4 regions of the Streptomyces sp. NPDC050422 genome follow, and region 2 is predicted to be linked to each of the others. Evidence: riboswitches for the same ligand, from Rfam matches in the RefSeq annotation. Region 2 holds a riboswitch; each other region holds the start of a gene.

Region 1 (7,718 bases), on a different contig from region 2:
CGGGGCCTACCTCCAGTTCGTCCGCGAACGGAACATGTCTGTCGGCCTGTACGCCCTGGACGCCGGTGAACTCGACCCGCAGCAGCCGCACAACCAGGACGAGGTCTACTTCGTCGTCAGCGGACGCGCGTCGATCACCGTGGGCATGGAAACCACGCAGGTGGGCAGAGGAAGCGTCGTGTACGTACCTGCCGGCACCGCCCACAAGTTCCACCACATCACGGAGGACCTGCGAGTGATGGTGGTGTTCTCGCCGCCCGAGGGCTGAGCCGCATCTCGCCGAGGACGGAGCCGCGTCTCGGGGATCCCTAGGGGATCGATCAGGGGAGTTCAAGGGCTCGGGGCCCCCGCAGCCCGCCCCGACACCTCTAGCATCGAAGCAGGAACTCACAGAGACGAGGTATGGACGATGGCCGTGCGGGAGATATTCGCGGGAATGCCCTGGTGGGTGAAGTGGATCGCGGTGCCCGTCATCGCGATCGTCGTGTTCGGCGGCCTGATCGCCAGCATCGTCGGCTTCGTGATCGGTCTGCTGTTCAAGGTCCTGATCTTCGTGATCCTGATCGGCGGGCTCGTCTTCGTCGTACGGAAGTTCATGTCGTCCTCCTCGCGAGGGGACTGGTAGCCGCGCGACCGGCCGGGCGATTAGCCCAGCTGAGCTAAGCGGAAGGTGAAACGGCACCTCGTCCAAAGGCTCCCGATACAGTGGCAGTTCGCTGCCGCCACCTGGGAAAACACCGTCAGTCGCCACCCTGACCAGTGGTTTGTACGGCATTCGGCCTTCTGGACCCCAGGCCTGCGGCAGATCTGTGGGGGCGGCCCCCACAGGCGGGCCGACCGCCCGTCACCATGCCTGGGGGTGACCGTTGACCACGGCATCGAGTACCGCTGTACCGACGTTGATCGGATCGGTGCAGCGGGCACTGCGGCTGCTGGAGGCTGTGGGCGCCCATCGGGACGGGGCGCCGGCCAAACAGCTCGCACGGGAAGCGGGACTTCCCCTCCCCACCGCCTACCACCTGCTGCGCACGCTGACCCATGAGGGATATCTGCGCAGGGAGAACGGCGTCTTCCTCTTCGGCGCCGCCGCAGAGCGGCTCGTGGACGACGGCGCACTGCAGAATCGCCGCAGCAGAATGACCCAGTCCCTGGGGCGCTGGCGGGACATCATCGGCGCCCCGGTGTACTGCGCCGTCTACCGCGACGGGGAGATCGAACTCGTCGCGGTCGCGGACACCCCGGCGGCGCCCGCGGTGGAGGAGTGGGCGGCCTTCGGCGAGACGGGGCACGCCCACGCGATCGGCCAGTGTCTGCTGAGCCAGCTCGACGAGCCGGCCCGCGAGGACCACCTGGACCGGCATCCGGTGCGCCCGCTGACCCGGTACTCCGTGCGCGATCGTCCGGCACTTCTTGAGCGGCTGCGGTCGATCGAGCGTATGGAACCTGTCATCGAACGACAGGAGTACACCCTCGGAACGGTCTGCGCGGCCATCCCGATCACCGCCGGTTTCACGGCCGCCGCGATGGCCATTTCCGTCCCTCTCGACCAGGAAGAACGGTTGCTCCCCGCAGTCGAACGACTACGTGGCGAAGTGGCCAGCCTCTTGCGTTCGTTCGTGTTCTCTATCAGTATCTGAAAAATCACTCCTTGTGATCTGCTATCGCGTGCACCACGATGGCGTCAATAGGGCCACGGGGGATCATTCCTGGCCAGATTCATCTACTGCGGGGTTGAACGATGCGCGAGTCGGTTCAAGCTGAGGTCATGATGAGCTTCCTCGTCTCCGAGGAGCTCTCTTTCCGTATCCCGGTGGAGCTCCGGTACGAAGTGTGCGATCCGTACGCGATCCGGATGACCTTCCACCTGCCCGGCGACGCCCCCGTCACCTGGGCTTTCGGCCGTGAGCTGCTGCTCGACGGTCTCAACAGCCCCAGTGGTGACGGCGATGTACACATCGGACCGACCGAGCCCGAGGGGCTGTCCGACGTCCACATCCGGCTCCAGGTGGGGGCCGACCGTGCGCTCTTCAGGGCGGGTACGGCACCTCTCGTAGCGTTTCTCGACCGGACGGACAAACTCGTGCCGCTCGGTCAGGAGTGCACGCTGGGTGACTTCGAGGGCAATCTGGAAGAGGCGCTGGGGCGGATTCTGGCCGAGGAACAGAACGCCGGCTGACGAAGCCCGTGTCCTTGGCCTGCATGCCGGTCGAACAGCACACCTGCCGAACGGGTGAATCGCTCTCCGTGTCCGGACACTCAGGACTTCGTCCGGCGACGGCGCCCCCTGCCGCTCCGTACGAGTGCCGGAGCTACGGAATCCGGGGCAGGCCCGGAGCGGTCCGCGGAGACGACCAGCGCCGCGAGCGCGGTGGTCACCGGCACCGAGGCGACCAGTCCGATCGAGCCGATCAGTGTGCGCACGATCTCCTCCGCCACCAGTTCGCTGTTGGCCACCGTCCCCACGCTGCTCTGGGCGATCGAGAACAGCAGCAGCAACGGAAGCGCGGCGCCCGCATAGGCGAGCACCAGGGTGTTGACCACCGAGGCGATGTGGTCGCGCCCGATCCTGATCCCTGCCCGGTAGAGCTTCTTCGCACTCATCGTCGGGTCGGCCTGGTGCAGTTCCCAGACGGCCGAGGTCTGGGTGACCGTCACGTCGTCGAGCACCCCCAGGGAGCCGATGATGACTCCGGCCAGCAGCAGCCCGCTCATGTCGATGTGCGGATACAGGCCATGGATGAGGCCGGTGTTGTCGTCGGTGTTCCCGCTCAGACTCGCCCAGCCGATGAAGAGCGAGCCGAGCAGCCCGATCAGGAGCAGTGAGATCAGGGTGCCGATGACGGCGACCGAGGTGCGGGCCGTCAGCCCGTGGCAGATGTAGAGCGCGATCAGCATGATGGCGCTCGCACCGACGACCGCCACGACCAGCGGGTTCGATCCCTGCAGGATGGCCGGAAGGATGAACAGGGTCAGGACGGCGAACGACAGGGCGAGCGCCACCAGGGCCATCACCCCGCGCATTCTGCCCACGGCGACGACCACCAGCGCGAAGATCCCGGCCAGCAGCATCAACGGGAACTTCCGGTTCACGTCGGTGACGGAGTACTGGAGGTCATGGGGCGCGTCGGGGGCGTACGCGACGACCACCCCCTGTCCCTCCCGCAGCTGCCGTGGCGCGTCGGGCTGGACGACCTCGACGAACTTCCGGCCCTTGTCCTGCCCGCTCGTGATCTCGACGGTGGCCTTCTTGCAGAGGGCGGCCCCGTCGTCCCCCCCGGCCTGCTCGCCCGTGGGTGGCGCGGTCTCGCCGCTGATGGGCAGCTGGGAGGCGTTCACGTCCTTGCAGTCGATCTTGCCGATGTTCACCACCTTGCCCTGTTGGGTCTGCCGGTCGAAACCGACACCGGTGCGCTCGTGCGCCGGCGCACCACCGGGCCAGAGGACCACGAGCCCGACGACGACCGCGGCCGCGAACGGGATCAGCACGGCGGCGATCACCTTGCGCAGATGGCTGGACACGGGAGCGGCGGGGCCGTGGCTGTGGGAGTGCGCGTGCTGATGGTCCTGCGGTTCGGGGTCGCTATGAGGGGACGTCACCGGCCGATCATCGCAAGAAGAGGAGGGGCCCTCTGTTCAGCTCGCCAGCATGGGCGCTAGCGTGGTGGCACCTTTGCACACGCGGGAGCTCGGAGCACCGGGCTGAGAGGGCGCTGATCTCCGTACGTCCGTACGGGACAGGCTGCGCCGACCGCCGAACCTGTTACCGGGTAATGCCGGCGTAGGGAGTAGGTCTCATGACCACATCGGACGCACGCACGCCTGCCTCGAACCAGAGCGACGAGGCCGGGAAGTCCATCGGCTGGCACAAGGGATACGTCCAGGGTTCACGCCCGGACCTCCGCGTGCCGATCCGTCAGGTGCACCTCACCAACGGCAAGGACGTGACGCTGTACGACACGTCGGGGCCGTACACCGATCCCACCACCGAGACCGATGTCCGCCGGGGGCTGGCGCCTCTGCGGGAGAACTGGATCATCGCCCGCGGCGACACCGAGGAGTACACGGGACGCCCCGGGCGCCCCGAGGACGACGGGCTCAAGCACACCTCGCCGCGCGGTGGGCTGCGCAATCTGGACGCGGTCTTCCCCGGCCGCCCCCGCCAGCCGCGGCGCAGCCGGGACGGCCGTCCCGTCACCCAGCTCGCGTACGCCCGCCGGGGCGAGATCACCCCGGAGATGGAGTACGTCGCGATCCGGGAGAACGTCGAGTCCGAGGTGGTGCGTGAGGAGATCGCCGCCGGCCGGGCGGTGCTCCCGGCCAACGTCAACCACCCGGAGACCGAGCCGATGATCATCGGCAAGCGGTTCCTGGTGAAGGTGAACGCCAACATCGGCAACTCCGCGGTCTCGTCCTCCATCGAGGAGGAGGTGGACAAGATGACCTGGGCGACCAAGTGGGGCGCCGACACGGTCATGGATCTGTCCACCGGACGCAACATCCACACCACCCGTGAGTGGGTTCTTCGCAACTCCCCCGTGCCGATCGGCACCGTGCCGCTCTACCAGGCCCTGGAGAAGGTCGACGGCAAGGCGGAGGAACTGACCTGGGAGGTCTACAAGGACACCGTCATCGAGCAGGCCGAGCAGGGCGTCGACTACATGACGGTGCACGCCGGCGTGCGCCTGCCGTACGTACCGCTGACGGCCCGTCGCAAGACCGGAATCGTCTCCCGGGGCGGCTCGATCATGGCGGCGTGGTGTCTGGCGCACCACAAGGAGTCGTTCCTCTACGAGAACTTCGAGGAGCTCTGCGAGATCCTCGCCTCGTACGACGTGACGTACTCCCTGGGCGACGGGCTGCGGCCCGGGTCGATCGCGGACGCCAACGACGAGGCCCAGTTCGCGGAGCTGCGTACGCTCGGCGAACTGAACACGGTCGCGAAGCGGTTCGGTGTCCAGACCATGATCGAGGGCCCGGGCCACGTCCCGATGCACAAGATCAAGGAGAACATCGACCTCCAGCAGGAGATCTGCGAGGAAGCGCCGTTCTACACGCTCGGCCCGCTGACGACCGATGTGGCGCCGGCGTACGACCACATCACCTCGGGCATCGGCGCCGCGATGATCGCCTGGTGGGGGACGGCGATGCTCTGCTACGTGACGCCCAAGGAGCACCTCGGTCTGCCCAACCGGGACGACGTGAAGACCGGGGTCATCACGTACAAGATCGCGGCCCATGCGGCGGACCTCGCCAAGGGGCACCCGGGGGCGCAGGACTGGGACGACGCGCTGTCGGACGCCCGGTTCGAGTTCCGCTGGGAGGACCAGTTCAATCTGGCGCTCGACCCGGACACGGCCCGGGAGTTCCATGACGAGACGTTGCCTGCCGAACCGGCGAAGACGGCCCACTTCTGCTCGATGTGCGGTCCGAAGTTCTGCTCGATGAAGATCTCCCAGAAGATCCGTGACGAGCATGGCGACGGGGCCACGGCCGTCCCCACCGAATTCGACGCGGAGGCGCTGGCCGGCATGGCGGTGAAGTCCGAGGAGTTCGCGGCCCGGGGAAACCGGGTGTACCTCCCGGTGACGGACTGACGCCTGCACGCGTACGCGCTGTTCCTGACGGCCTCGAAGGGCCGTCCGGAACAGCGCCCGAAGGCCTGGAGGATTGATCCGACGGCGCGTCAAGATGTGTCCATGGCAAATGAATCGCTCACCCCGCGCGGCATCGCCGACAGTCACCTCGACCAAGTGGCCGCACACGATCCGATGACCTCCGCATGGCTGGGCCTGAACCCGGGCGACGACCGGCAACCGGACCTCTCGCCTGAGGGCTTCGAGGCCCATGCCCAGCTGGCCCGCCGCAGTCTCACCGCACTCGACGCCGCCCACGTACCGGACGACCCCGCTGAACAGGCGTGCGCCCGGCTGCTGCGGGAACGCCTCACCGCCGAGCTCGCGATGCACGACACCGGCGAGAACTACCGGCAGCTGCGCACGGTGGGCGCGCACGTGGACCAGGTGCGGGCGATATTCACCCTCATGCCCACGACCACCGACGAGGACTGGGCGGCGGTGGCCGGACGGCTGCGCAACCTCCCCGGAGCGCTGGACGGCTACCGGGACACCCTCACCCGGGGGATCTCCCGCGGTCTGCTCGCCGCTCCCCGGCAGGCCGTGGGGGTGATCGGCCAGCTCGCCGACTGGACCGGGGAGTCCGCCGGACAGGCGGCGAGCGGCGCGGGCTGGTTCGCCGGCTTCGTCGCGGACGGCACCGACCGGATGCGCCCCGAACTGGACGATGCCGCCCGCCGGGCCACCCGCGCCGTCTCCGAGTTCCGCGACTGGCTGCGCGACACCTACGTCCCCGCCGCTGCGGACACCCCGGACGCGGTGGGCCGGGAGCGCTACCTGCGTGCCGCCCGCTACAACACCGGCGCCGAACTCGATCTGGACGAGGCCTACGACTGGGCCTGGGACGAGTTCCACCGGACGCTCGCCGAGATGCGCGTAGAGGCCGAGCGCGTCCTGCCCGGCGCCGGTCTCCTTGAGGTCATGCACCACCTGGAGGAGCACGGTCACGCGCTCAAGGGCGAGGAGGCCGCCCGCGACTGGTTGCAGCAGCTGATGGACGAGGCGATAAGCACCCTCGACGGCCGTCACTTCGACCTCTCCGGGCCGCTCCGCGAGGTCGAGTCCCGGATGGCGCCCGCAGGCAGCGCATCCGGCCCCTACTACCAGGGCCCGAGCCTCGACTTCAGCCGCCCGGGACGCACCTATCTGCCCACCCTGGAGCAGGGTACGTATCCGACCTGGCAGCTCGTCAGCATCTGGTACCACGAGGGCGTCCCCGGACATCACCTGCAGCTCGCCCAATGGGTCGCGGCCGCCGACCGGCTCAGCCGCTACCAGGTGACGGAAGGCATGGTCAGCGCCAACATCGAGGGCTGGGCCCTGTACGCCGAGCGTTTCATGGACGACCTGGGCTACTTCGTGGACCCCGCGCGCCGCCTCGGCTTCCTGGACGGACAGATGCTGCGCACCATCCGGGTGATCATCGACATCGGCATGCACCTCGGACTCGCCGTCCCCACCGATTCCGGCTTCCACCCCGGTGAGCGCTGGACGGGGGCCCTCGCCGCGGAGTTCATGGCCACCTACAACGGCAGCCCGGCGGCCCGTCGTCACGCCGAGATCGACCGCTACCTCGGCTGGCCCGGCCAGGCCATCGGCTACAAGCTCGGCGAACGCGCCTGGCTCCAGGGACGCGAGGCGGCGAAGCGACGCCATGGTGCGGCCTTCGACCTCAAGGCCTGGCACATGAAGGCGCTGTCCCAAGGCTCGTTGGGCCTCGACGACCTGGTCGGCAACCTGGCGGCGCTGTAGGCCGGGACCGACCGGTGCCATGCCCGGGAGAGCCGTCGCCGGACCTCTCGTGCACCGGCCGAGGTCAGTCCAGCTCGTGCTCCGGCCCGCCGAAGTCGGGGCTGGTGAAGTCCGGGCTGGTGAACGTCGGGCGGGGTGCGGCGGCCGGGCCGTCGTCCGGGCTGGAGAAGTCCGGTCTGCTGTAGCCGATCTTCGGGATGCGGTTGGCCGAGCGGTGCGGGACGCGCGCGGCCGGGGCGGCCCCGGGGTCGGCGAGGGCGTCCCGCAGGAACGGCAGGATGCCACGTTCCAGCAGGGCGTGCCGCCAGGCCTCTCTGGCGCGCGCCACATCCT
Region 2 (7,718 bases):
GGGGCGGACGACGCTCGCCTTCAACGTGAGGCCGCGTGGATACGTCGACGAGGCGGACCTGCGCGAGTGGACCAGGACCGTCAAGGTCAAGCCGGGGCGCAGCCGCACAGTGGTGCACTCGGCGGCCGACGCGCACGGCTGGTACGACCTGGACGTCACCGTCGAGGGGGACGACGCCTTCCGGCGCCGGCTGATGGGGCACATCGAGAACGGCCGGGCGAGCATCTCGGGCTGACCCCGGTCAGGGCGGCGGTGGGCGCCCCTCACCGCCGCCGGCCCGCCGTTCCAGCGTCAGGCAGGCGAGCCGGTCGAGGAACAGCAGTGCGGGTACCTCTGCCTCCGCGAGTTCGCGCATCCGCAGCCGGGCCTCGGCCCGGGCGGCCTCGTTGAGCAGGGGCAGCCGGACGATGGTTACGGCCCTCTGGGCGGCAAGCTGCCGACAGATCGCCGGGCACATCGGCCGTTGAGCCACATGTCCGGGCGTTCTTCGGGGGGCATTCCGTAGAGGTCCTTGTCGGCGACTTTGGGCCGGCCCGGTGCGAGGCTGTGCCCGGCCTGCGGGTTCTCGTTCTTGCCTAGGTGATCGCCGGGTGTGGGGAGAAGGACGGTCATGGTCTTGCCTGCTGATCAGCCTGCCCCATCTTCATGGACTGACCTTGAGCACTGTCCGCTGCCCAGCGGACACGCCCGCATTCTGTGGGCCCTGCCTGTGACGGTCGCCGAGATCGAGTGGTACGAGGAGAACGGGATCGAGGTCGGACCGAGGGCTGCGCGAAGTACACCTCCGTCGCCGACGACTTCGGATCGGCGAGCGGTGAGTCGGCCTGGACCATGCGGTTCAGGCGCCCCGGATGGGACGTCCGGGTGGAGACCCGCACGATCCTGACATCGGACGAGACCGATCTCCATGTCGATGCCACGTGGACGGCTACGAGGACGGTCGCAGGGGCTTCTCCCGGACCTGGAACGAGAGCGTTCCGCGAGTGAACGCCTGAGCGTTGCCCGTGCCGGAGCCAATGCGTCCGTCCCCTTGATATGGCGCCGCAGGGCCACGATCGGGGCCAGCCCGGTGAGGCCGCGCGGTGGACGGCAGGCCGGAAACCCTCCCGCGGGGCTCAGATCTGCCGGTCGTCGCTGTGACGGCCGAGGCTGCGGCCGAAACGTTCCGAGATCGCCGGCATCAGGCTCTCGCCGTCGGCCGGGCGGTCGAGGCCGAAGACGTGACCGGGGAAGTCCAGGTCCTTCTGTACCGCCCAGATTCCGTCGTGGTCCTCCGTCGGGAGGATGCGCACCGGGTCACCGACAGCGACCCAGCCGATCGGCACCATCGAGTCGGCCGGCAGTACGGTGCGCAGATGCACGACGCCGTTGATCCGCACCTCGGAACGGGTCCCGATCCGTGCGCCGTTGAAGACGCGGCTGCCGGTGGCCAGGAAGACCTCGTCCTCGACCCGGCAACCGGTCAAATAGGAGGTGGGGCCCACCAGCACCTGCCGCCCCAGAACCAGCGGGTCCCGTCGGGTACCCCGCAGGACCGAGTTCTCCATCACGATGCTTCCCTCGCCGACCTCCACCGGACCGCCCTCGGCGGTGAGCACCGCACCGAACAGCACCCGGCACCCGGCGCCCACCCGCACATCCCCGCACAGCGTGGCGGTCGGAGCGACATAGGCCGTGGGGTGGACCGTCGGCGAGCAGCCCTCATGAGCAATCATCATGCCCGCGATCATCCCGTGTCCGGAGCGCCGGCGTACACCACCCCCGCGACCCCACCGGTCAGCGGCCGGCTGGCCGGCGTCGTAGCCGCAAAGGTGCGTAGACGGCGAGCGCCGCGACGAACGCGACGTAGTAGGCAAGGTCCGCGCCGTGGAGTGCCGCGGCCACCGGCCCTACGTACAGGCTCGTGTCCATGAACGGAACCGCCGCGCCGAAGGCGACGACGAATGCCGCGAGTGCGGGCCACCACGGCTGCGGGCGGTCGCTCTCGGCAGCCGGCTCGAACGAAGCTCCGCCCCTGTCCCTCGTGCGTGCGAACCAGTCGACGGCTACGACCGCCACGAATCCGGGGATCCAGTAACCGACGAACAGCAACACGTTCTGGAAGCGGGCCGTGGTGTCCGCGGCGTGCATCCACAGCACCAGCGGGAAGCCGAGTACGGCAGAGAGGGCCGCGGCCAGCGGCCGTGGGATGGGCACTCCGACGGTCTGAAGGGCCAGAGAGCCGCTGTAGTCGTTCATCGCATTGCTGCACAGCGCCGCAAGCGCGACCGCAAGCAGGCCGAACGCGCCGAGCGTGCCGCCTCCCAGCAGTTCATCGACGCCCTTCGCGGTCTGGTCGGTGAAGGCGGATGCTCCCCACAGGCCGAGCGCCTGCACGGCTACGAAGGAGACCGTGACGCCGAGAAGCGTGTACCAGAACATGCGGGGGCGGGAGGCGGACCGTGGCAGGTACCGGCTGAAGTCGCTGGCGTACGGAGCCCAGGAGAGTGCGAGGCTGAGTGCGATGGTGCTGGTGAGCACGAAGGCGCCGGCGCGGTCGGCGCCGTGCACCGACCCGCTGGTGGTGGGGTGGACGCCGTCGAGGAGCTTGACGGCCAGCGCGACGAAGGCCGCGGCCAGCACGAAGGTCATGATCTTCTGCAGTCGGTGGATCGCCTCGTAGCCGAACACACCGAGTACGCCCTGCCCCACCATCATCACGAGTACGCCCAGCCAGAACGGCCATCCGCACAGTTGAGCCAGCGCATCCCCGCCGAAGAGGCCGATGAGCGCGTCCCACGCGACCGATGACAGCCACTGCAGCACGCCCGGAACGGCAACGGCCCGGCCGAAAGCGAGCCGCGCGAGCGGCAGTTGTCCTGTCCCCGTGAGACTGCCCCAGGTCCCGAGGTACGCGGTGGGCACGGCGCCAACGAGCGTGCCGAGCACCACAGCCACCAGGGCGGTGGTGAAGTCCAGCCCGAGGACGATGCCGATCGTGCCGGTGAAGACGCCCGTCATGGTGAGGTTCGGAGCGAACCACACGGTGAACAGCCGCCCGGGAGTGCCGTAGCGGTGCGATTCGGGGACCGGGGCGATCCCGCGGGTCTCGATGCGCAGATCACCGGCGGCGGGGGGCGTCCGCCCGTCGAGGACAGCCCGGCGGTCAGTGGCTGCCGGGCCGCTCGGAGCATGTGGAAATGACATGAATGACATCCCTCCGCCAGTGCTAACTGGTTCAGGTTCGACGGGTGTGATCTCAGCCCCGCTGGTCGGGGCACCCCGTGTCGGATTGCGTCGGCAAGGCTAACCCACGTGTTCGGGCCCGGACGACTGGGCTCCGACAGGTCGGTCGCAGGCCCGCATACCGCCTTGCTCACGTGGCTCGTTGAGCAGGGCGTGGGCTTCGAGGGGTTGTCCCGGTGGCGGGGTACGGGCGCCGGCGCGGGGACCGTCAGTCCATGGAGGTGTCCCCGTGGCCCGGGGCCCCGGCGACCTCCACGGTGGAGATGATTCGGACGACCGACGGGGCACGGGGCGCCGACCCGAAGCCGAAGGTGACCGGCGGGTAGACGGGAGCGAGTCCGCCGAGATTCCGTCCGCCCAGCATTGCGGTTGCCGCACGAACACGGTGCAGGTCCCCGGCCCCGTACCACTCGCGACGGCCCGCGCCCGCACTCCCCAGCGTGCGGACACCCGGCATCAGCCGGGCCGGTCCGTCGCAGACGGCGGCCGTCCTGTCCACCGTGGGAGACCAAGCCGACCGCATGGGCACACTGGTGGAAGACCTGCTGCTGCTCGCCCGGCTGGACCAGCAGCGCCCTCTGGAACGGCAGCCGGTCGATGTGCTCGCCCTGGCCGTCGACGCGGTACGCGATGCCCGCCTGCTCGCCCCCGAGCGTGAGATCCGGCTCGCGGTGGACGACAGAGGCTCCTACGCCGTCACCGGCGATGAACTCCGGCTGCGCCAGGTGCTGTCCAATCTGACCGGCAACGCCCTCACACACACCCCACCGGGCACCCCCGTCTCGATCGAACTCGGACCCGGTCGCCCCGGCCAGCCACCTGCCGTGCTCCTCGACGTCACGGACCAGGGCCCGGCCTCCGGAACAGGCCGAGCGCGTGTTCGAACGTTTCTACCGCACCGACACCTCACGAACCCGCCGCACCGGCGGCCTTACCGGGGGAATACGGAAAGGGCCCTGAGGCGTGCGTACCCGCTGCGCCAGCCCGTGACGTCGAGCGCCACGTAGCGTGCAGTGATGCCGGCCGTGAGGCCGGTCGTGGTGGTGCGGCCCCGCAGTGTTCCGCCGGAGCGGTAGGTGACGCCGTCGTCGCTGAACTCGACCGTCGCCCCCGGCACCCTGCTCGTCGTCCACTCCGCGAGGATCCTCCCGACGGGGAGCGCCGAGCCGAGGTCCACGACCATTCGGGCCCGGTCGGATCCCGGTGTCCACGACGTGCGGTGATCGCCGTCCACCGCGGCCGACGGGTCCGACATGCCGGCGGAGCGCGGTGCGTTCGGGAACGTGTCACATCCCAGTGCGGCATCGTCGAGCGGGTACGGGGCGACATCGCGCAGCGACACGGTCGCGGTCCGGCCGCGGCGCAGCCGGACCTTCGTGCGCCGTCCGCAGGCCGCGGTCACGAGCAGGTCGCAGGACGGCCCGGTCAGGCCACGGGCAGCGCAGGCGGAGTGGACCTCGGCATGTGGGCCGCCGTGGACACCGAGCCGGGTTCCGCAGTCGTCCTGATCACCGGCGTGATGGCGGCGGGGAAGTCCACCGTGGCCGAACTGCCGGCTGGGCGGCTGCCCCAAGCCGTCCACGTGCGCGGCGACGTCCTCCGGCGGATGGTGCTGTCCGGCCGGGAGCTGTCCTGCCGGGGCCTGCGGCGGTCCTCGATGTGCCGACGGCTTCATGGTCTGCCGGCCGCGACCCCGCGCCGAGGTGGATCCGGAGCGGGGTCGCGGCCGGGTGACACGGCCCGCTGGGTCAGCCGCCGATGCCCGAGTCCTGCGCGGCGGCGATGATTGTCGTCGCGTCTTCCGGGAGCAGATGGCCGGCACTGACGGACGTCTGCGCGGCGTTGCGTACCTTGCTCACGTAGTCGGCGTGGGTCGGGTAGAGCCGGGCGAGCACCGGTTCCGCGGTGGCGGGGAAATGGGGGTTGGACGGGTCGCCGTCGTCGTGCGGTCCCAGGCGTCGGCATCGCCGTTCCACGGGTCGCGGGCGCCGTACAGGCCGCAGAAGACCCCGCTGCCGGTGGTGTCGCGCGAGCCGGTGAGCGTACGGGTGGGCACCGTGACGTCCGGCAGGCGGACGCCGCCGGTGGCCAGGCCGGTGGCCGGGTCACGCAGGACGGTGCTCAGCGGCTGACCGCTCGGCGGCCGCGCACCGCCCCGTGCCCAGGTGGCCAGGTGGCGCAGCGCCGAGTTCATCGCCCAGTGGCCGGGCCCGTCGTTGAAGGGGGCCGAACCGGCGGCGCAGCCGGGCGACGGCGCGGCGGAGCCCGCCGAATTCTGCACGGTTGCGTTGCCGAGGTCGAAGGCCCACTGGTCCCCGTGCGCGGTGCCGGCCAGTTCCCAGTGCACGACGCTGCCGGTGTCCGGCTGTCGTGCCGTCGCGGCGCCCGGCACACATCGGTCTCGGTGAGCACGACGAACGTCGGCACCGGCAGGTCGGTCCTGATCCGGGACGGGTTCGGCATCAGCAGCGCGTCTGCGAGCACGCCGCTGATCGGTGAGGCGATCGCGCTGTTGCTGTGCACCATGAAGCCGTCGTAGACCTGGGACGCCGGCGGCTGCTCGAACGGGCCGGCCTGGTGAAGGTGGTACGAACGCGGAAGGTCCGGGGGGTCACCGAGCGGTACTACGCAATGGCCGCGCAGTCGATCGTGCTGCCGGACCCGGGTGAGGGCGGGCCGGATGTGCTGATGCGGCATGCGGTGGCGGACCTGGAGGCAGCGCCGGCGGAGGGCGAACGGCACGTACGGATGGCACATCTACGGCTCACCGAGGAGCAGTTCGCTGAGCTGGGGGCACGACTGCAAGCGCTGGCGGACGAGTACCGGAAACTCTCCGACCCGTCGCTGCCGGACGCGTCACTCGTCTTCGCACTGTTCCACCCGGCACCGCGCGAGCAGGTCGAAGGAGGCGCCAAGTGACGTCAGCCGCTGAGAAGTGGCCCACCGGTTTCGGACGGCTGTGGACCGCGCAGACGGTGTCCTCGCTCGGCCACGGGGTGTCGCACGCGGCTCTGCCGCTCCTCGCTCTGACGCTGACGCGCGATCCGATGGCGCTCGCCGTCGTCACGGCCGCCGGCACCCTGCCGTGGCTGCTCTTCGGGGTGCTCGGCGGTGCGCTGGTGGACCGCTGGGACCGTCGCCGCACGATGTGGGTCACGGACGCGGCGCGTGCGGCGCTGCTCGCGATACCGGCGGCAGCGGCCGCGCTCGACGTGCGGAGCATTCCCCTGCTCGCGGCCGTCGCCTTCCTGCTCGGCCTCGGCGCGCTCTTCTTCGACACTGCCGCCACGGCCTATCTGCCGGATCTCCTCGGCCGCGAACCCGCGCTCCTGGAGCGCGCCAACTCCCGCCTGCGCGGCACTCAGACCGCGGCATCCGGCTTCGCGGGCCCGCCGGCGGGCAGTGCCCTGCTCGCGCTCGGCCGGGCGGTTCCGCTCCTCGCCGACGCGCTGTCCTTCGCGCTCTCCGCACTGCTCGTACGGTCGCTGCCGGCCGTGTCCCGGCCCGTATCGCAGGCCCGGGAGTCGCTGCTGCAGCAGGCGCGGGCCGGTGCCTCCTACGTATTCCGGGACCAGCTGCTGCTCGGGCTCGGCGCTGCGCCCGGCGGTCGGCAACATCGCCTTCCTCGCCGTGGAGACCGTACTCGCCCTCTCCGCGCACGATCATCTGGGCATCGGCACCTTCGGCTTCGGCCTGCTCCTCATGGCGGAAGCCACAGGCGGTCTCCTCGGTGCGGGTATCACCCCCTTCCTCGGTCGACGGCTGGGTACCGGCACCGCGCTCACCTGTACGGCCGCGGTCGAGGGACTGGCCATCCTGGGCCTTGCCGTCGCCTCGAACCCGTACGCCGCCGGCCTCGCGCTCGCCGTCTGCGGAGCGGGCATGGGCGCCACGATGGTGCTCGGTCCCTCTCTCCGACAGACGATCGTCCCCGCCCACCTGATGGGCCGTGTCGCCTCCACCTCCCGCATGCTCGCCATGTGCGCCGCCCCGTTCGGCGCCTTCCTCGGCGGCTGGCTGGCCACCACCCACGACGTACGCACCCCGCTCTACGCCGCCGCCGGCCTTCTCCTCACCATGACCGCCGTCACGGCGACCATGACGAGCAACCGCCAGGTGGAGGCGGCGCTGCGCGCTGCCGCCCCGGCCGATGACCCGGATCACCCGGAATGCCGGGATCCTGTTCAGGAGGATGCCCTCTAGGCAGTGTGCTAGGTGGCGAGTCGTTCGTAGCTGCAGTGGCCCGAGCGGCTCGTGCCGCGCGAGTCCGAGGCCCGGGAACGCGCCCGGGAACCTAAGACGTTCGGCGTGGGCCCCGTCCGCACGTCAGCCGGGTTCAACGGTCATGGAGTCGAAGGTTGCCCGCATCAGCTGGTCGATGGTACTGGTCCGGTCTGCCATGGAGTCGAAGAGATCAGCGAGCAACCACAGCACGAAGCTGTGCACCAGTGCTTCCGCCGGCGGGATCGGTCCGAACTGATTGCGCCACGCCA
Region 3 (7,718 bases), on a different contig from region 2:
CACACCCCGCGCCGACGTCCAGCGGGTACGCGTGCGCGCGCGCCGGTGGGCGTCGGCGCCCGCGTACCCCTGGCTGACGGGGGGTGCGCTGACCCTGTTCGCGGCTGCGGAGCTCATCGCCGTACCGGGCTCGACGATCACCACGTTCGGGGTGCTGGTCTGCACGGCCTCCCTGATGTGGCGGGTCGCGCGGCCCGCCGTCTGCTTCCTGACCGTCGGCGCCGCCCTGCTCAGCTTCGGGACCGACGGGAACATGGCCTACGCGACGATCGCCGGCACCCTGATCGCCAGTTACACCCTGGGGCGCCACCGCGTGCAGCACCCGGCCCTGCTCGTCGTCGGCGGCGCACTGGCCTCGCTCACGGTGAACCTCGTGCACATCGACCGCTGGGCACGCGACGGATCGCCTCAGCTGCCCGTGCTCCAGGGCAGCGACCGGTTCAGCCTCGGGCTGTACGCCGAGACACTGGCCCTGACGGTGGCGATCCTGGGGGCCGTGAGCATGGGGGACGCGGTGCGCGCACGGGAGGAGACCCGCAAGGAGCGGGCCGCGGCGCAGTCCCGGCTGCTGTCGATGGAGCGCCGCCAGGCGGCGGAGGCGGAACGGGCCGCCATCGCGAGGGAGTTGCACGACATGATCGCCCATTCCGTATCCATGATCGCTGTCCAGGCGGAGGGGGCGACCTACACCACCCCCGGCCTGTCGCCGCAGGCCAGGGACGCCTTCCAGCAGATCGCCGGGACTGCGCGTACGTCGATGACCGAGTTGCGGCGGATGCTCGGTGTGCTGCGCACCGACCGGGAGGCGGGGGCGGTGACGGCGCCGCAGCCGACGCTGGCCGGGCTGAACGACCTGGTGGAGCAGCACCGGGCGGTGGGCGGCACGGCCGAGTTGCGGATCAGCGGCGAGCAGCCCGAGTTGCCCCCGTCCTGGGAGCTGTCGGCCTTCCGCATCGTGCAGGAGGCTCTGACGAACGTGCGCCGCCACGCGCCGGGGGCGGGGGCGGTGGTGGAACTCGTCTACGGACCCCGTCTGTTGTCCGTCCGGGTCGGTGACGACGGGCCGGGGCCGCCCGGGCCGCTGGGCGAGGGCACGGGCCATGGGCTGGTGGGGATGAACGAACGGGCTGCGCTGCTCGGTGGGAGGCTCACCGCCGGCCGAGGCCCGGCCGGCGGCTTCCTCGTCGAGGCGGAACTGCCGTGGTGATCCGGGTGGTGGTGGCCGATGACCAGGCCGTCGTCCGGACCGCTTTCGCCGGGTTGCTCGCCACCCAGCCCGACATCGAGGTGGTCGGCGAGGCGGAGGACGGGGCGGCGGCGGTCCGGCTCGCCGCGGCACACCGTCCGGACCTCGCGCTGCTCGACATCCGGATGCCGGGGCTGAACGGCATCGACGCGGCCCGCGAGATCATCGCCGCGTCCGCAGGTGCGACCAGAGCGCTGATGCTGACGACGTTCGGGCTCGACGAGTACGTGTACGACGCCCTGATGGCGGGGGCCAGCGGGTTCCTGCTGAAGGACGCGACGTTCCCCGAACTGCTGCACGCGGTACGGGTGGTGGCCGAGGGCCAGGCACTGCTCTCCCCGGACATCACCGGCCGGCTGATCGCGGAGTTCACCCGGCAGCGGATCGCCGCTCCTCCCGCGCGCTCCATCGAGGGTCTGACCGGCCGGGAGGTGGAAGTGCTCGTCCTGATCGCCCAGGGTCTGTCGAACGTGGACATCGCCGACCGTCTCACCATCACCGCGCACACGGTCAAGACCCACATCAACCGGGTGTTCGCGAAGATGGAGCTGCGGGACCGTGCTCAGGCCGTGATCCTCGCGTACGAACTGGGGCTGGTCGTGGCCGGGTCCGGTGCCGGCGGAATCCGCCCGCGGGGCCCGGGCGCGGGCCGGTGATCCCGCGCCCGGGTCACGCCACGGCGGGCAGCACGACGCTCTCCGCCGCGTCGAAGGTGACGCCGACCTGCGCTCCCTCGTCCGGAGTGCTGTTCAACGGGCACTCCGCGTCCAGGACCGGGCCGCGGTCCGGGTGCAGCTTCACGGCCACGTGGTTGCCGCGGAAGGTGCGCGCGCCCACGGTGCAGCGCAGACCGCCCTGCGGGCCGCCGATGAGGACCCCGGCCGGACGGACCAGCAGATCGCAGGCCCCCTGCGGCGATCCGGCCGGCACCGGCACCTTGCCCCAGTCCGTGGCCGCGGCCTCACCGGTGACCGTCGCGTCCACCACGTTGTCGAAGCCGAGGAAACGGGCGACGAAAGCGGAGGCGGGACGCTGCCAGACCTCCAGAGGCGTGCCCACCTGGGCGATGTGTCCGTCACGCATCACGACGACCCGGTCGGCGAGCGCGAAGGCCTCGCCCTGGTCGTGGGTGACGGCGAGCACCGTCGTACCCAGCCTGCCGAAGAGTGTGCGCAGTTCGACGACGAGCCGTTCGCGCAGACTGCGGTCCAGCTGGCCCAGGGGTTCGTCCAGCATCAGCAGTTTGGGCCGGGGGGCGAGGGCCCGGGCGAGGGCGACGCGCTGCTGTTCGCCGCCCGAGAGCGCGGCGACGGCACGCCGTTCGGCGCCGGGCAGGCCCACCAGGTCGAGGAGTTCGGCGACCTGGCGGTCCTGCTCAGCCCGCTTCACACCGTGCATCCGCAGACCGAAGGCGACGTTGGCGCCGACGTCGCGGTGCGGGAACAGCTGGTGGTCCTGGAACATCAGGCCCAGGCCGCGTCGGTGGACCGGCACACCGTCCTGGTCCGCGCCGTCGAGGAGCACCCGTCCGCCGTCGGCCTCCTGGAGTCCTGCGACCACCCGCAGCAGGGTGGACTTCCCGCTGCCGCTCGGTCCCAGGACGCAGACGACCTCGTGCTCGGCGACCTCCAGGTCCACGGCGTCCAGCGCCGCACGTTCACCGAAGCGCACGGTGGCCGATTCCAGTGTCAGCATCTCTAGAACTCCCCGGATCGGTCCGTGCGGATACGTTCGAGCAGCAGCAGCGATACCGCGCACACGAGCATCAGGATGGTGCTGAGGGCCATCGCCTGGCCGTAGTTGAGCTCCCCGGACCGGCCCAGCAGCCGGGCGACGGCCACCGGAAGCGTGGGGTTGTCGGGCCGTGCGATGAACACCGTGGCCCCGAACTCGCCGAGCGACACGGCGAACGCGAAACCGGCGGCGACCAGCAGTGCCCGGCGCACCAGCGGCAGGTCCACCTCGCGCCAGGCCCGCAGCGGCGAGGCACCGAGCACCGCGGCCGCCTCGCGCAGCCGCCCGTCCACCGCTCTGAGGACCGGCAGCATGGTACGTACGACGAAGGGCACGCCGACGAGCGCCTGGGCGAGCGGCACCAGGATCCAGGAGGTCCGCAGGTCCAGCGGCGGCTTGTCCAAGGTGATCAGGAAGCCGAAGCCGACGGTGACGGCGGAGACGCCGAGCGGCAGCATCAGCAGCGCGTCGAACCCGCGGACGAGCCGGCCCGCCTTCCTGGTCAGGGCCGCCGCCGCCAGTCCCCCGACGACCAGGGCGATGAGGGTCGCGACCAGGGCGTAGCGCAGCGAGTTCCCGATCGCTTCGATCGGCGCGACCAGGAACGTACCGCTGTTCGCCTCCGCCGAGCCGAGTGCGCGGTAGTAGGCGAATCCGTGCCCGCCGGACACATCGAGCGACCGCTCCACCAGGACGGCGAGCGGCAGCAGGATCAGGACCAGCACGGTCAGCAGCACCCCGCCGAGCAGCGTCCACTGCCCCGCGCCGCGCGGTCTGCGGGACGTCTGCGCCGGGTCGACGAGTTTCAGCGCGGTCTCCCTGCGCCGCACGGTCCACGCGTGCACGGCGAGCACGGCGCCGACCGCGACGAACTGCATCAGCGTCAGCACGGCGGCCGTGGGCAGGTCGAGCAGTTGCGCGGTCTGCCGGTAGATCTCCACTTCCAGCGTGGAGAAGCCGGGACCGCCGAGGATCTGTACGACACCGAAGGAGGTGAAGGTGAAGAGGAAGACCATCAGCGCGGCAGCCGCCACAGCGGGTCCCAGTGCGGGAAGGGTGACACGGCGCCAAGCGGCGAAACGCCCCGCTCCGAGAACCCGCGCGGCCTCCTCCTGCCGGGGGTCGAGCTGCGACCAGAGTCCGCCGACTGTGCGTACGACGACGGCGTAGTTGAAGAAGACATGGGCCAGCAGGATCGCCCACACCGTCGTGTCGAGCCGTACGCCCCACAGCTCGTCGAGGAAGCCACCGCGACCCAGCAGCGCGAGGAACGCGGTGCCGACGACGACGGTCGGCAGGACGAACGGCACGGTGACAATCGCCCGCAGCAGTTGTTTGCCGGGGAAGTCGAACCGGGCGAAGACGTACGCGCCGGGCAGCGCGACCAGCAGCGTCAGCGCGGTCGAGGCGAGGGCCTGCCAGAAGGTGAACCAGAGGACGTCTGTGATGTCCGGCCGGCTCAGCACCTCGCCGAACCGCCCGAACTGCCATACGCCGCCGGCCTTGAGCCCGCGTCCCACGATCGCGACGACGGGATAAGCGAAGAACAACGCGAAGAACGCCACGGGCACGGCCATCAGACCGAGCCGTACCGCGCCCCCGCGCAGCGACCGGGCGCGCGCGGCCTTCCCGCGCGCGCCCGGTCCGCGTACGGGAGTCTTCGCTACTTCACTACGAGCGAGGACCACGACTGGACCCACTGCTCACGGTTCTTGGCGATCGTGTCCGGGGCGACGGTCGTCGGCTTGTCGACCGTGGCGCCGAACTTCGTGAAGAGATCCGGCACCTTCGCACCCTTGGTGACCGGGCTGACGAACATGTTGAGCGGCATGTCCTCCTGGAACTGCTTGCCGATCAGAAAGTCCAGCAGAGCCTTGCCGCCCGCCTCGTTCTTCGCCCCGTCGAGCAGACCGGCGAACTCGATCTGCCGGAAGCACGTTCCGGTGGCGACGCCGGTCGGGGCGGTCTTCGGCTGCGGGTCCGCGTACAGCACCTCGACGGGCGGGCTGGAGGCGTAACTGACGACGAGCGGCCGGTCGCCCTTGGCCTTCTTGCCGCCCGCGGAGCCGGAGAACTCCTCGTTGTACGCCTGCTCCCAGCCGTCGACGACCTTGACGCCGTTGCTCTTCAGCTTCTTCCAGTAGTCCTGGTAGCCGTCCTCGCCATAGGTGGCGACGGTGCCGAGGAGGAAGCCGAGGCCCGGCGAGGAGGTCGCCGCGTTCTCGGTGACGAGCAGGTTCTTGTACGCGGGCTTCGCCAGGTCGTCGAAGGACTGCGGTGGCGCCAGCTTCTTGTCGGCGAAGTACTGCTTGTCGTAGTTGACGCAGATGTCGCCGGTGTCGACGGGAGTGACCCGGTGCTTGCCCGCGTCCAGCTGGACGTCGGCCGCGACCTGGTCGAGGCCCTTGGCCTCGTAGGGCGTGAACAGGCCGTTGTCGAGGGCGCGCGAGAGCAGAGTGTTGTCGACGCCGAAGAAGACGTCGCCGCGCGGCGAGCCCTTGGTCAGGATCTCCTGGTTGAGCGCGGCGCCCGCGTCACCGCTCTTCAGCACCTTGACGGTGTAGCCGGTCTGCCGGGTGAACTCCTTCAGTACGTCCATGGAGGCGTTGAAGGAGTCGTGGCTGACGAGAGTGACGGTCTTGGAGCCGGTGCCCTTGGTACCGCCGGTGCCGGCGGCCGAGTCGTCGGAGCTTCCGCATCCGGCGAGCGCGGTCGCGCCGAGCGCGGCGGCGACGGCCCCCGCCGCGATCTTCTTGGTGGTGCTCATGTGATTCCTCCTGGGATGACCAGGAAGAGACGCGGCCCTGCCCGCGCCGGCGGAAACCGGAAGCGGGCAGGGCGCAACAGCTTGAGTAAGGTCCGAACTTCCTACCCGGAATGACCCGGGCGAGGTTCAGAGGGTCTGCGGCCAACCTGTCCTTGGTGCCGCACTCTCAGCGCTGTGGCGCTCCCCTGTCGGAATATGAAGTTGATTTCGAGCCCAGGCTACACGGCCGGTTTCGGCCTCAGCGCTCGGAGGCCGCCAGCTGTCCGCAGGCCCCGTCGATCTCCTGGCCCCGGGTGTCCCGGACGGTCACCGGCACCCCGTGGGCGGCGATGGCGTCGACGAACGCCTTCTCGTCCTCGGGCCGCGAGGCGGTCCACTTCGAGCCGGGCGTCGGATTCAGCGGGATCAGGTTGACGTGGACCCGCTTGCCCTTGAGCAGCCGGCCGAGCCGGTCGCCCCGCCACGCCTGGTCGTTGATGTCGCGGATCAGCGCGTACTCGATGGAGATGCGGCGGCCGGACTTCTCCGCGTACTCCCACGCGGCGTCCAGCACCTCGCGCACGTTCCACCGGGTGTTCACCGGCACGAGGGTGTCGCGCAGCTCGTCGTCCGGGGCGTGCAGCGAGACGGCGAGGCGGCACTTGAAGCCCTCGTCGGCGAAGCGCAGCATCGCCGGGACGAGGCCGACGGTGGAGACCGTGATCCCACGCTGCGAGAGCCCCAGCCCGTCGGGCTCGGGGTCGGTCAGCCGGCGGATCGCACCGACCACGCGGTTGTAGTTGGCAAGCGGCTCACCCATGCCCATGAAGACGATGTTGGAGAGCCGGGCCGGGCCGCCGGGGACCTCGCCGTCGCGCAGCGCGCGCATGCCGTCCACGATCTGGTGGACGATCTCGGCGGTCGACAGGTTGCGGTCGAGACCGGCCTGTCCGGTGGCGCAGAACGGGCAGTTCATGCCGCAGCCGGCCTGCGAGGAGATGCACATCGTGACGCGCTCGGGGTAACGCATCAGGACGGACTCGACCAGCGTCCCGTCGTGCAGCTTCCACAGCGTCTTGCGGGTCGTGTCGTCGTCGCAGCTGATGTGCCGCACCACGGACATCAGATCGGGGAACAGCGCCTCGGCGAGCTTGTCCCGCGATCCGGCCGGGATGTTGGTCCACTCCGCCGGGTCGTGCGCGTACCGCGCGAAGTAGTGCTGCGAGAGCTGCTGGGCGCGGAACGGCTTCTCGCCGGTCGCGGCGACTGCTTCCTTGCGCTCGGCGGGCGTGAGGTCGGCGAGGTGCCGCGGCGGCTTCTTGGCTCCGCGGGGCGCGACAAACTGGAGTTCTCCGGGCTTAGGCATGGTTCTTCCAGTGTCGCAGACAGAACAGTGAGGGCCTGCCGCCCTGTGGACAACGGACCCTCACTCGTAAAACAGCAGGTCAGAAGGGGTGATCTACGCGCCTGTCAGCCGGAGCCGACGAAAATCACCAGCAGCAGCCAGACCACCGGCGCGGTCGGCAGGAGCGAGTCGAGCCGGTCCATGATGCCGCCGTGCCCGGGCAGCAGCGTGCCCATGTCCTTGATCCCGAGATCCCGCTTGATCATGGACTCGCCCAGGTCGCCCAGGGTGGCGCTGGCAGCGACCGCGAGGCCGAGCAGCAGCCCCTGCCACCAGGTCCCGTCGTCGATCAGGAACTGCATGCACAACGCACCGGCCACCATCGCGAAGGCCACGGCTCCGAACAGGCCCTCGCGGGTCTTTCCGGGGCTGATGCGCGGAGCGAGCTTGTTCTTGCCGAACCGCCAGCCGACGGCGTACGCACCCGTGTCGCTGACCACGGTCAGCAGCAGGAAGGTCAGAACCCGCTGGGGTCCGTCGTCGGCGGTCAGGAGCATGGCGACGAAGGTCGCCAGGAACGGCACGTAGAACGCGGCGAAGACTCCGGCCGTGACGTCCCTGAGGTAGCCATCCGGCGGCTCGGTCAT
Region 4 (7,718 bases), on a different contig from region 2:
CCGATGGCGTGGGCCACGTCGGCCCGGTCGTTGACGGCGAGGAGCTTGCCGTGGCGCTTGCAGGCGTCGGCGAAGACCGCGAGGTGTTCGAGCTCCTCGGCCGCCTCCATGCCCTTGTCGCGCAGCTGGATGATGTCCACGCCGGAGGTGAGGACCGCGTCGAGGAACGCGGGGAGGTCGCCCTGGCGCCGGCGGGCGTCCGTGCACAGGTAGAGCCGGGCGTCGGACAGCAGCGTGCGAGGCGTGGACATGGTGCGGTTCCCCCCGGGGACGACGATGGCGGTGGTTCGGTGTGGTGCCGCGCGGGAGGCGGGCCGCGACATGCGGCCCGCCTCCCCTGTGCGGCGCCGGTCTCTCAGACGGCGAGCGCCTGGGCGCGACGCTTCACCTCCGTGCCGCGGTTCTCACTCAGTGCCTGCGCGGGCGTGCCCGGCAGACTCGGGTCGGGCGTGAAGAGCCATTCCAGCATCTCCGCGTCGGAGTAGCCGTCGTCCCTCAGGAGCGTCAGGGTCCCCGAAAGGCCCTTGACCACCTTGTCGCCGTCGATGAAGGCGGCAGGCACCTGGAGCGCCCGGTTCTCACCACGTCGTACGGCAATGAGCTGGCCGTCCTTGACCAGCTGGCGCACACGCGTCACCTCGATATCGAACATTTCTGCGATGTCGGGGAGGTGGAGCCAGGCGGGGACGAGAGCATCGATCTTTACGTCAATCTCGGTCACGGGGACAAGCGTGCCATCCCGGACCGACAGTCGGTACCCGGGCCGACCGTACGGGGCGTCGGGCGGGCGTCAGAGCGTGGCCGATTTCAGGGGTACGGAGGGGTCGGCGACCCGCTCGGGGACGAGTTCCGCCCCCGATTCGACGAGTTTGCGGCCCTGTGCCAGATCGCGCGGACGGCCAACCGCCAGTACGGCGACGAGCGCGCCGCCCCGGAGCCAGCACACCGTCCACGTCGCTTCGGAAGGGTCGCCGCGCCACACCAGGGCGTCGGCCCCCGTGTGGTGACCCGCGTACTGGACGAAGCGGCCGAACTGCTCGGACCAGAAGTAGGGCACGGGGTCGTAGACCGGGGGCTGCCCCTCGCCCTCCCGGACGACAGCGGCGGCGACGGTCCGGGGCCCCTGAAGGGCGTTGTCCCAGTGGTGGACGAGCAGCCGCTCGCCGTACCGGGCCGAGGGGAAGGATGCGCAGTCCCCGACCGCGTACACGTCGGGGAGCGAGGTGCGCAGCGATGCGCCGGCGGTCACCGATCCGTCCGGGCCTCGTTCGATCCCCGATCCGGCGAGCCACCCGGTAGCGGGCCGGGCGCCGATGCCGACGACGACCGCGTCCGCCGGGAGGGTGCGGCCGTCGGTCAGGACCACGCGGCCGGGTTCGATGCGGGCGACGCGTGCGCCGGTGAGGAGCGCGGCGCCGCTCTCGGCGTACCAGCCGGCCATGGGGGCGGCGACCTCGGCGGGCAGCGCGCCGGCGAGCGGGCGGTCGGCGGCCTCGACCACGGTGACCGCGCAGCCGGCCGCGCGGGCGGCGGTGGCGAACTCGGCGCCGATCCAGCCCGCGCCGACGACCACGACGTCGTGCTGCCGTTCGAGGACCGGGCGCAGCCGGGCGGCGTCGTCCAGGGTGCGCAGGAGGTGGACGCCCGGGACACCCTCCGAGCCGGGCAGCACCAGGGGTTCGGCGCCGGTGGCGACGACCAGGACGTCGTAGGGGACGGGCCCGTCCGGGGTGTCCAGTTCGCGGTCGGCCGCGCGCAGTGCCGTCACGTCGAGGCCGAGCCGCAGGGTGATGCCCAGCGCCTCGAAGTCGATGTCGAAGGCCGAGTCCTCGGCCTTGCCGAGAAGGACCGCCTTCGACAGGGGCGGCCGGTCGTACGGCTGGTGCGGTTCGGCGCCGATCAGCGTGACGGGGCCGGTGAAGCCCTGTTCGCGCAGGGCCACGGCGGTCTGCACGCCCGCCATGCCCGCTCCGGCGATCACGACGCGGCGGCTGCGTCGCGATCCTGTCTGCTGCTGTCCGGTCTGCTCGTCCACCCGTCCACCTTAAGCACCTGACACAACGTCAGGAAGTCGGTTCCCGTGACGCGCCCACCGGATCGCCGTCCCCGCGCCGGCGTCCGCTCCCTTGCAGGCGGCGTGGGGCAGGGGTTTAGGGTGGCCGTGCACATCACTCGCGGGAGCCCGGACGGACCGGGCTGAGAGGGAGGCTGGACGGCCTCCGACCGTACGAACCTGATCCGGGTCATGCCGGCGAAGGGAGGGGCTGGACGCCCATGCGCATACACCGGACGAACGGGTCGGACGTCCTCGTCATCGGGGGCGGCATCATCGGCCTGGTCACCGCCTGGCGGGCCGCCCAGCGCGGCCTGGTCACGGCGGTCGTGGACCCCGCACCGGGCGGCGGTGCCGCACAGGTCGCGGCCGGCATGCTGGCCGCCGTCACCGAACTCCACTACGGCGAGGAGATGCTGCTCGGTCTCAACGTCGCCTCCGCCGCACGCTATCCGGCGTTCGCGGCCGAGCTGGAGGCGGCGAGCGGACAGGAGATCGGCTTCCGCGCCTGCGGCACCCTGGCCGTCGCGCTCGACGCCGACGACCGCGCCCATCTGCGGGAGCTCCACGCCCTGCAACGCCGCTCGGGGCTGGAGTCGGAGTGGCTCACCGGTCGTGAGTGCCGCCGTCTGGAGCCGATGCTCGCGCCCGGCGTACGCGGCGGGCTGCGGGTCGACGGCGACCACCAGGTCGACCCGCGACGGCTGGCCGCCGCGCTGCTGACGGCGTGCGAGCGGGCCGGGGTCACCTTCCACCGCCAACGGGCCGAACGGCTCACGGTCACGGGCGGCCGGGCCACCGGAGTCGAGCTCGCCGACGGCAGGGAGGCGGCAGCCGATCAGGTCGTGCTCGCGGCGGGCAGCCTCAGCGGCCGGCTCGCGGGGGTGCCGGAGCACGTCCTGCCCCCGGTCCGCCCGGTGAAGGGCCAGGTGCTGCGCCTGACCGTGCCCACCGCGTACGCCCCCTTCCTCTCCCGCACCGTGCGGGCCGTGGTCCGGGGCAGCCACGTCTACCTCGTACCGCGCGAGAACGGCGAACTGGTCATCGGCGCCACCAGCGAGGAGATGGGCTGGGACACCACCGTCACGGCAGGCGGTGTGTACGAGTTGCTGCGCGACGCGCACGAGCTCGTGCCGGGCATCACGGAGCTGCCGCTCACCGAGACCGTCGCCGGTCTGCGCCCCGCCTCCCCCGACAACGCCCCGCTGCTCGGCCGCACCGCGCTGCCCGGCCTGCACCTCGCCACCGGCCACCACCGAAACGGGGTGCTGCTCACCCCCGTCACCGGGGACGCCATGGCGGAGCTGCTGGCCGGAGGCGAGCTGCCCGAGGTGGCCCGCCCCTTCTCCCCCGGCCGTTTCTCACCCGCCGCCGCCCCCGTACGTCAGGAGCAGCCCGCATGACCGAGCCCGCCCCCCTCTCCGCCTCCCCCTCCGCCTCCCCCTCCCTCTCCGTCTCCGTGAACGGCGAGGCCGTCGCCGTCGCGCCGGGCACCACCCTGGAGGCCCTGGTCGCCTCGCTGACCCGCGCGCCCTCGGGCGTCGCGGCCGCCCTGAACGAGACCGTCGTACCGCGCGGCCAGTGGCCCGCGGCCGCGCTCGCCGACGGCGACCGGGTCGAGGTCCTCACCGCGGTCCAGGGAGGCTGACCATGTCCGACGACCTCTTCTCGCTCGGCGGCACCGTCCTCGGCTCCCGGCTGATCATGGGGACGGGCGGGGCACCGAGCCTGGACGTGCTGGAGCGGTCCCTGACCGCTTCCGGCACCGAGCTGACCACGGTGGCGATGCGCCGCCTGGACCCGACCGTGCAGGGCTCCGTGCTCTCCGTACTGCAGAAGCTCTCCATCCGCGTGCTGCCGAACACGGCGGGCTGCTTCACCGCGGGCGAGGCCGTACTCACCGCCCGGCTGGCCCGCGAGGCGCTCGGCACCCACTGGGTCAAGCTGGAGGTGGTGGCGGACGAGCGCACCCTCCTGCCCGACCCCATCGAGCTGCTCGACGCCGCGGAGACGCTGGTGGACGACGGTTTCACCGTGCTGCCGTACACGAACGACGACCCGGTACTGGCCCGGAAGCTGGAGGACGTGGGGTGCGCGGCGATCATGCCGCTCGGCTCCCCCATCGGCTCCGGCCTGGGCATCCGCAATCCGCACAACTTCCAGCTGATCGTCGAACAGGCGCGGGTTCCGGTGATCCTGGACGCGGGCGCCGGCACGGCCTCGGACGCGGCGCTGGCCATGGAGCTGGGATGTGCGGCCGTGATGCTCGCCTCGGCGGTGACCCGCGCGCAGGAACCCGAGCTGATGGCCGCCGCGATGCGTCACGCGGTGGAGGGCGGTCGGCTCGCGTACCGCGCGGGGCGGATCCCTCGCCGCCACTTCGCCGAGGCGTCGTCGCCGGTGGCGGGGCGGGCGGTGCTGGATCCGGAGCGCCCGGCGTTCTGACCCGGGGCGCCCGGAGGGTCCGTGTGGCGGATCTCATGTGCCGGTCACGACCCGTCCCGATCCCGGGGCCACACCCGTTCCCCGGCAGCGGATCGCATGTCCCTGTCACGGCTCGGCTGCAGTACGGCCCCGGGATCGCCCCGGCCAGTCGGCCGTGTCGGCGGTGGCTCGTAGACTCAGCACCGTGGATACGACCCTCCAGGACCCTCTCGTCGGGCAGCTGCTCGACGGCCGCTACCGCGTCGATGCCCGCATCGCCGTGGGCGGCATGGCCACGGTCTACCGGGCCATGGACACCCGGCTCGACCGGGTGCTCGCCCTCAAGGTGATGCACCCGGCGCTCGCGACCGACGCCTCGTTCGTCGAGCGCTTCATCCGCGAGGCCAAGTCCGTGGCCCGGCTGGCGCACCCCAACGTGGTCGCCGTCTTCGACCAGGGGGCCCAGGAGCAGTACGTCTACCTGGCAATGGAGTACGTCGCGGGGTGCACGCTGCGCGATGTGCTGCGCGAGCGGGGCGCCCTGCAGCCGCGGGCCGCACTGGACATCCTGGAGCCGGTACTGGCCGCCCTGGGGGCCGCGCACCGGGCGGGCTTCGTCCACCGGGACATGAAGCCGGAGAACGTGCTGATAGGCGACGACGGCCGGGTCAAGGTGGCCGACTTCGGCCTGGTCCGGGCCGTGGGCTCGGTCACGAACACCACCGGGACCATCCTGGGCACCGTCTCCTACCTCGCCCCCGAGCAGATCGAGCACGGCACCGCGGACACCCGCGCCGACGTCTACGCGTGCGGCGTCGTGCTGTACGAAATGCTCACGGGCGCCAAGCCGCACACGGGGGACTCCCCCGCCCAGGTCATCTACCAGCACCTCAACGAGGATGTCCCGGCCCCCTCCGCCGTCGTCCCGGGTCTCGCGGCCGAGCTCGACGCGCTGGTGGCGAGCGCCACGGCCCGCGACCCGGAGGTCCGCCCGTTCGACGCCGTGGCGCTGCTCGCCGAGTCCCGCCGGGCCCGGTCCTGCCTCACCGACGCGCAACTGGACGCCGTGCCGCCGCAGGCCCTGGCCGAGGTGCGCGAGGCCGCCGAGGACCGTACGAGCGTGATCCCGCGGGTGCTTCCGCCCGGCCAGGGCACCGCCCACCACACCAGCCGGCTGGAGATGCCGCCGCAGCCGCCCGCCCGTCGGGCGGGCCCGGTCCGCCGGAGGCCGCCGCGGGGTGTCATCGTGGCCGTCCTCGCCGTGCTGCTCGTCCTGGGGGTCGGCGGTGGTGTCTGGTACATCAACTCCGGGCAGTTCACCCGGGTCCCCTCGCTGCTGGGCCAGAGCGAGGCGGCGGCGAAGGGGCGGCTCTCGGACACCGGTCTGGAGCTGAAGGGCGTGCGGCGGGCCTACAGCGACACCGTCGACCGCGGCAAGGTGATCAGCAGCGACCCGAAGTCGGGCGCCCGGATCCGGGGCAACGACTCGGTGTCGCTGGTCGTCTCGCGCGGTCCCGAGATCGTCACGGTGCCCGATGTCCAGGGCGTCGAGCTCTCCGAAGCCAGACGGCAACTGGAGAAGCGGGGCCTGGTGCCCGGCATGGTCACCAAGGAGTTCAGCGACGACGTGAGCGCCGGTGAGGTGGTGCGTACGGATCCCGAGGCGGGCGCCGAGCGCCACCCGGACTCCGCGGTCGCGATCGTGGTCTCCAAGGGCAGCCCGGTCGACGTCCCCGATGTCACCGGCCTGTCGGTCGACGACGCCACGGCGGAGCTGGAGGACGCGGGCCTCAAGGCCGTCGTCGCGCCCGGCCGGGTCAACTCCCCGGAGGACGAGGGCGACGTCGCCCGCCAGTCGGTACCGGAAGGAACCGAGGCCGCCGAGGGGGACAGCATCACGCTGACGGTCTCCAAGGGACCGCAGATGATCGACGTCCCGGACGTCACCGGCAAGGACGTCGACGACGCCCGCAGCGAGCTGGAGGACGCGGGGTTCGAGGTCAAGGTCGACCGCCCGTTCCTCTCCTTCAGCGACACGATCGCGAGCCAGTCCGTCGACGGCGGCGACCAGGCCCCCGAGGGCAGCACCATCACCATCAAGACCAAGGGGCTCTAGGCCCTGTCCGGAGTCCCGAGCCTGCGCCCCGCCGCACGTGGTCGCAGGGCAGGACCTACGACCACGCACACCGACCGCACGCACCGACCGCCGCTGCGCCCGCGCTTCGCGCGGACGACGCGGGACTTCAGACAGGACCTATACGTATGCGCAACCCTGTCGGCGGCCACATCCCGGTAGCCGGCGGCCTCGCCAAGGTCGGCCTGCCCTACGCGCGCGAGATGGGCGCGGAGGCCGTCCAGGTCTTCGTGGCCAATCCGCGCGGCTGGGCGACCCCGGCCGGCAACCCGGCGCAGGACGAACTGTTCCGCACCGAGTGCGCCGCCGAGTCCATACCGGCGTACGTGCACGCCCCGTATCTGATCAACTTCGGCTCGCACACCCCGGCGACCGTGGAGAGGTCCGTCGACTCCCTGCGCCACTCCCTGCGCCGGGCGCGCGAGATCGGCGCCCTGGGCGTCGTGGTACACACCGGCTCGGCGACCAACGGACGGCCGCGGGAGGAGGCGCTGGCGCAGGTGCGTACCCATATGCGGCCGCTGCTGGACGAGCTGACGCACGACGACGACCCGTTCCTGCTGCTGGAGTCGACCGCGGGGCAGGGATTCTCGCTCTGCTCACGTACCTGGGACTTCGGACCGTACTTCGACGCGCTCGATACCCATCCGAAGCTCGGCATCTGTCTCGACACCTGCCACATCTTCGCGGCGGGACACGACCTGGCCGCACCGGCCGGCATGAAGGAGACCCTGGATCTGCTGGTGGAGACGGTCGGCGAGGGCCGGCTGAAGCTGATCCACGCCAACGACTCCAAGGACGTGACCGGGGCGCACAAGGACCGGCACGAGAACATCGGGTCGGGCCACATCGGCGAGGAGCCGTTCCGTGAGCTGTTCTCCCACCCGGCCACCGAGGGCGTTCCGCTGGTCATCGAGACGCCGGGCGGCAAGGAGGGCCATGCGGCCGACGTGGCCCGGCTGAAGGAGCTGCGCGGCCTGGGCTGATCGCGCGGAGACCCATGGAGGAATACCCCAGGGGGGTATATGGTTCTTACTGTCGGCAGGAGCCACTCCTCGGCATTGGGGTTCACCATGCAGAACCACACACCGCACACACCGCACACAC

Evidence for each region. A riboswitch is a leader RNA that binds a small molecule or an ion and turns the genes downstream of it on or off. The one in region 2 is predicted to bind thiamine pyrophosphate.
Region 1: another riboswitch for thiamine pyrophosphate. It lies ahead of thiC (phosphomethylpyrimidine synthase ThiC); the one in region 2 lies ahead of ACIBJG_RS33910 (purine-cytosine permease family protein).
Region 3: another riboswitch for thiamine pyrophosphate. It lies ahead of ACIBJG_RS17960 (thiamine ABC transporter substrate binding subunit); the one in region 2 lies ahead of ACIBJG_RS33910 (purine-cytosine permease family protein).
Region 4: another riboswitch for thiamine pyrophosphate. It lies ahead of thiO (glycine oxidase ThiO); the one in region 2 lies ahead of ACIBJG_RS33910 (purine-cytosine permease family protein).

The regions. Positions count from the first base shown of each region.
Region 1 is NZ_JBITIE010000002.1:311,720-319,437, reverse strand. Features, by position in the region: gene ACIBJG_RS04125 (cupin domain-containing protein) at 1-268, shown strand, start outside; gene ACIBJG_RS04120 (DUF5326 family protein) at 416-625, shown strand; gene ACIBJG_RS04115 (IclR family transcriptional regulator) at 867-1,637, shown strand; gene ACIBJG_RS04110 (SsgA family sporulation/cell division regulator) at 1,739-2,176, shown strand; gene ACIBJG_RS04105 (YibE/F family protein) at 2,257-3,597, opposite strand; TPP riboswitch at 3,669-3,802, shown strand; gene thiC (phosphomethylpyrimidine synthase ThiC) at 3,795-5,594, shown strand; gene ACIBJG_RS04095 (DUF885 domain-containing protein) at 5,697-7,385, shown strand; gene ACIBJG_RS04090 (hypothetical protein) at 7,450-7,718, opposite strand, start outside.
Region 2 is NZ_JBITIE010000028.1:8,633-16,350, forward strand. Features, by position in the region: gene ACIBJG_RS33890 (phosphocholine-specific phospholipase C) at 1-235, shown strand, start outside; gene ACIBJG_RS33895 (hypothetical protein) at 242-472, opposite strand; partial or broken gene ACIBJG_RS33900 (peptidase S15) at 737-995, shown strand; gene ACIBJG_RS33905 (gamma carbonic anhydrase family protein) at 1,116-1,718, opposite strand; gene ACIBJG_RS33910 (purine-cytosine permease family protein) at 1,777-3,195, opposite strand; TPP riboswitch at 3,178-3,274, opposite strand; partial or broken gene ACIBJG_RS33915 (hypothetical protein) at 3,434-3,712, opposite strand; gene ACIBJG_RS33920 (ATP-binding protein) at 3,747-4,232, shown strand; gene ACIBJG_RS33925 (discoidin domain-containing protein) at 4,157-4,480, opposite strand; partial or broken gene ACIBJG_RS33930 (phosphotransferase) at 4,688-4,849, shown strand; gene ACIBJG_RS33935 (hypothetical protein) at 4,974-5,084, opposite strand; gene ACIBJG_RS33940 (alpha/beta hydrolase domain-containing protein) at 5,081-5,617, opposite strand; partial or broken gene ACIBJG_RS33945 (hypothetical protein) at 5,662-5,751, opposite strand; partial or broken gene ACIBJG_RS33950 (transcriptional regulator) at 5,779-6,144, shown strand; partial or broken gene ACIBJG_RS33955 (MFS transporter) at 6,141-7,428, shown strand; gene ACIBJG_RS33960 (hypothetical protein) at 7,552-7,718, opposite strand, start outside.
Region 3 is NZ_JBITIE010000010.1:243,712-251,429, reverse strand. Features, by position in the region: gene ACIBJG_RS17980 (sensor histidine kinase) at 1-1,207, shown strand, start outside; gene ACIBJG_RS17975 (response regulator) at 1,201-1,902, shown strand; gene ACIBJG_RS17970 (ABC transporter ATP-binding protein) at 1,916-2,941, opposite strand; gene ACIBJG_RS17965 (ABC transporter permease) at 2,944-4,557, opposite strand; gene ACIBJG_RS17960 (thiamine ABC transporter substrate binding subunit) at 4,644-5,747, opposite strand; TPP riboswitch at 5,828-5,944, opposite strand; gene rlmN (23S rRNA (adenine(2503)-C(2))-methyltransferase RlmN) at 5,986-7,092, opposite strand; gene ACIBJG_RS17950 (phosphatidate cytidylyltransferase) at 7,197-7,718, opposite strand, start outside.
Region 4 is NZ_JBITIE010000005.1:60,797-68,514, reverse strand. Features, by position in the region: gene thiE (thiamine phosphate synthase) at 1-251, opposite strand, end outside; gene ACIBJG_RS08425 (Rv2175c family DNA-binding protein) at 356-721, opposite strand; gene ACIBJG_RS08420 (NAD(P)/FAD-dependent oxidoreductase) at 791-1,963, opposite strand; TPP riboswitch at 2,165-2,277, shown strand; gene thiO (glycine oxidase ThiO) at 2,275-3,456, shown strand; gene thiS (sulfur carrier protein ThiS) at 3,453-3,701, shown strand; gene ACIBJG_RS08405 (thiazole synthase) at 3,704-4,498, shown strand; gene pknB (Stk1 family PASTA domain-containing Ser/Thr kinase) at 4,683-6,593, shown strand; gene ACIBJG_RS08395 (deoxyribonuclease IV) at 6,740-7,597, shown strand; gene ACIBJG_RS08390 (DUF4396 domain-containing protein) at 7,685-7,718, shown strand, end outside.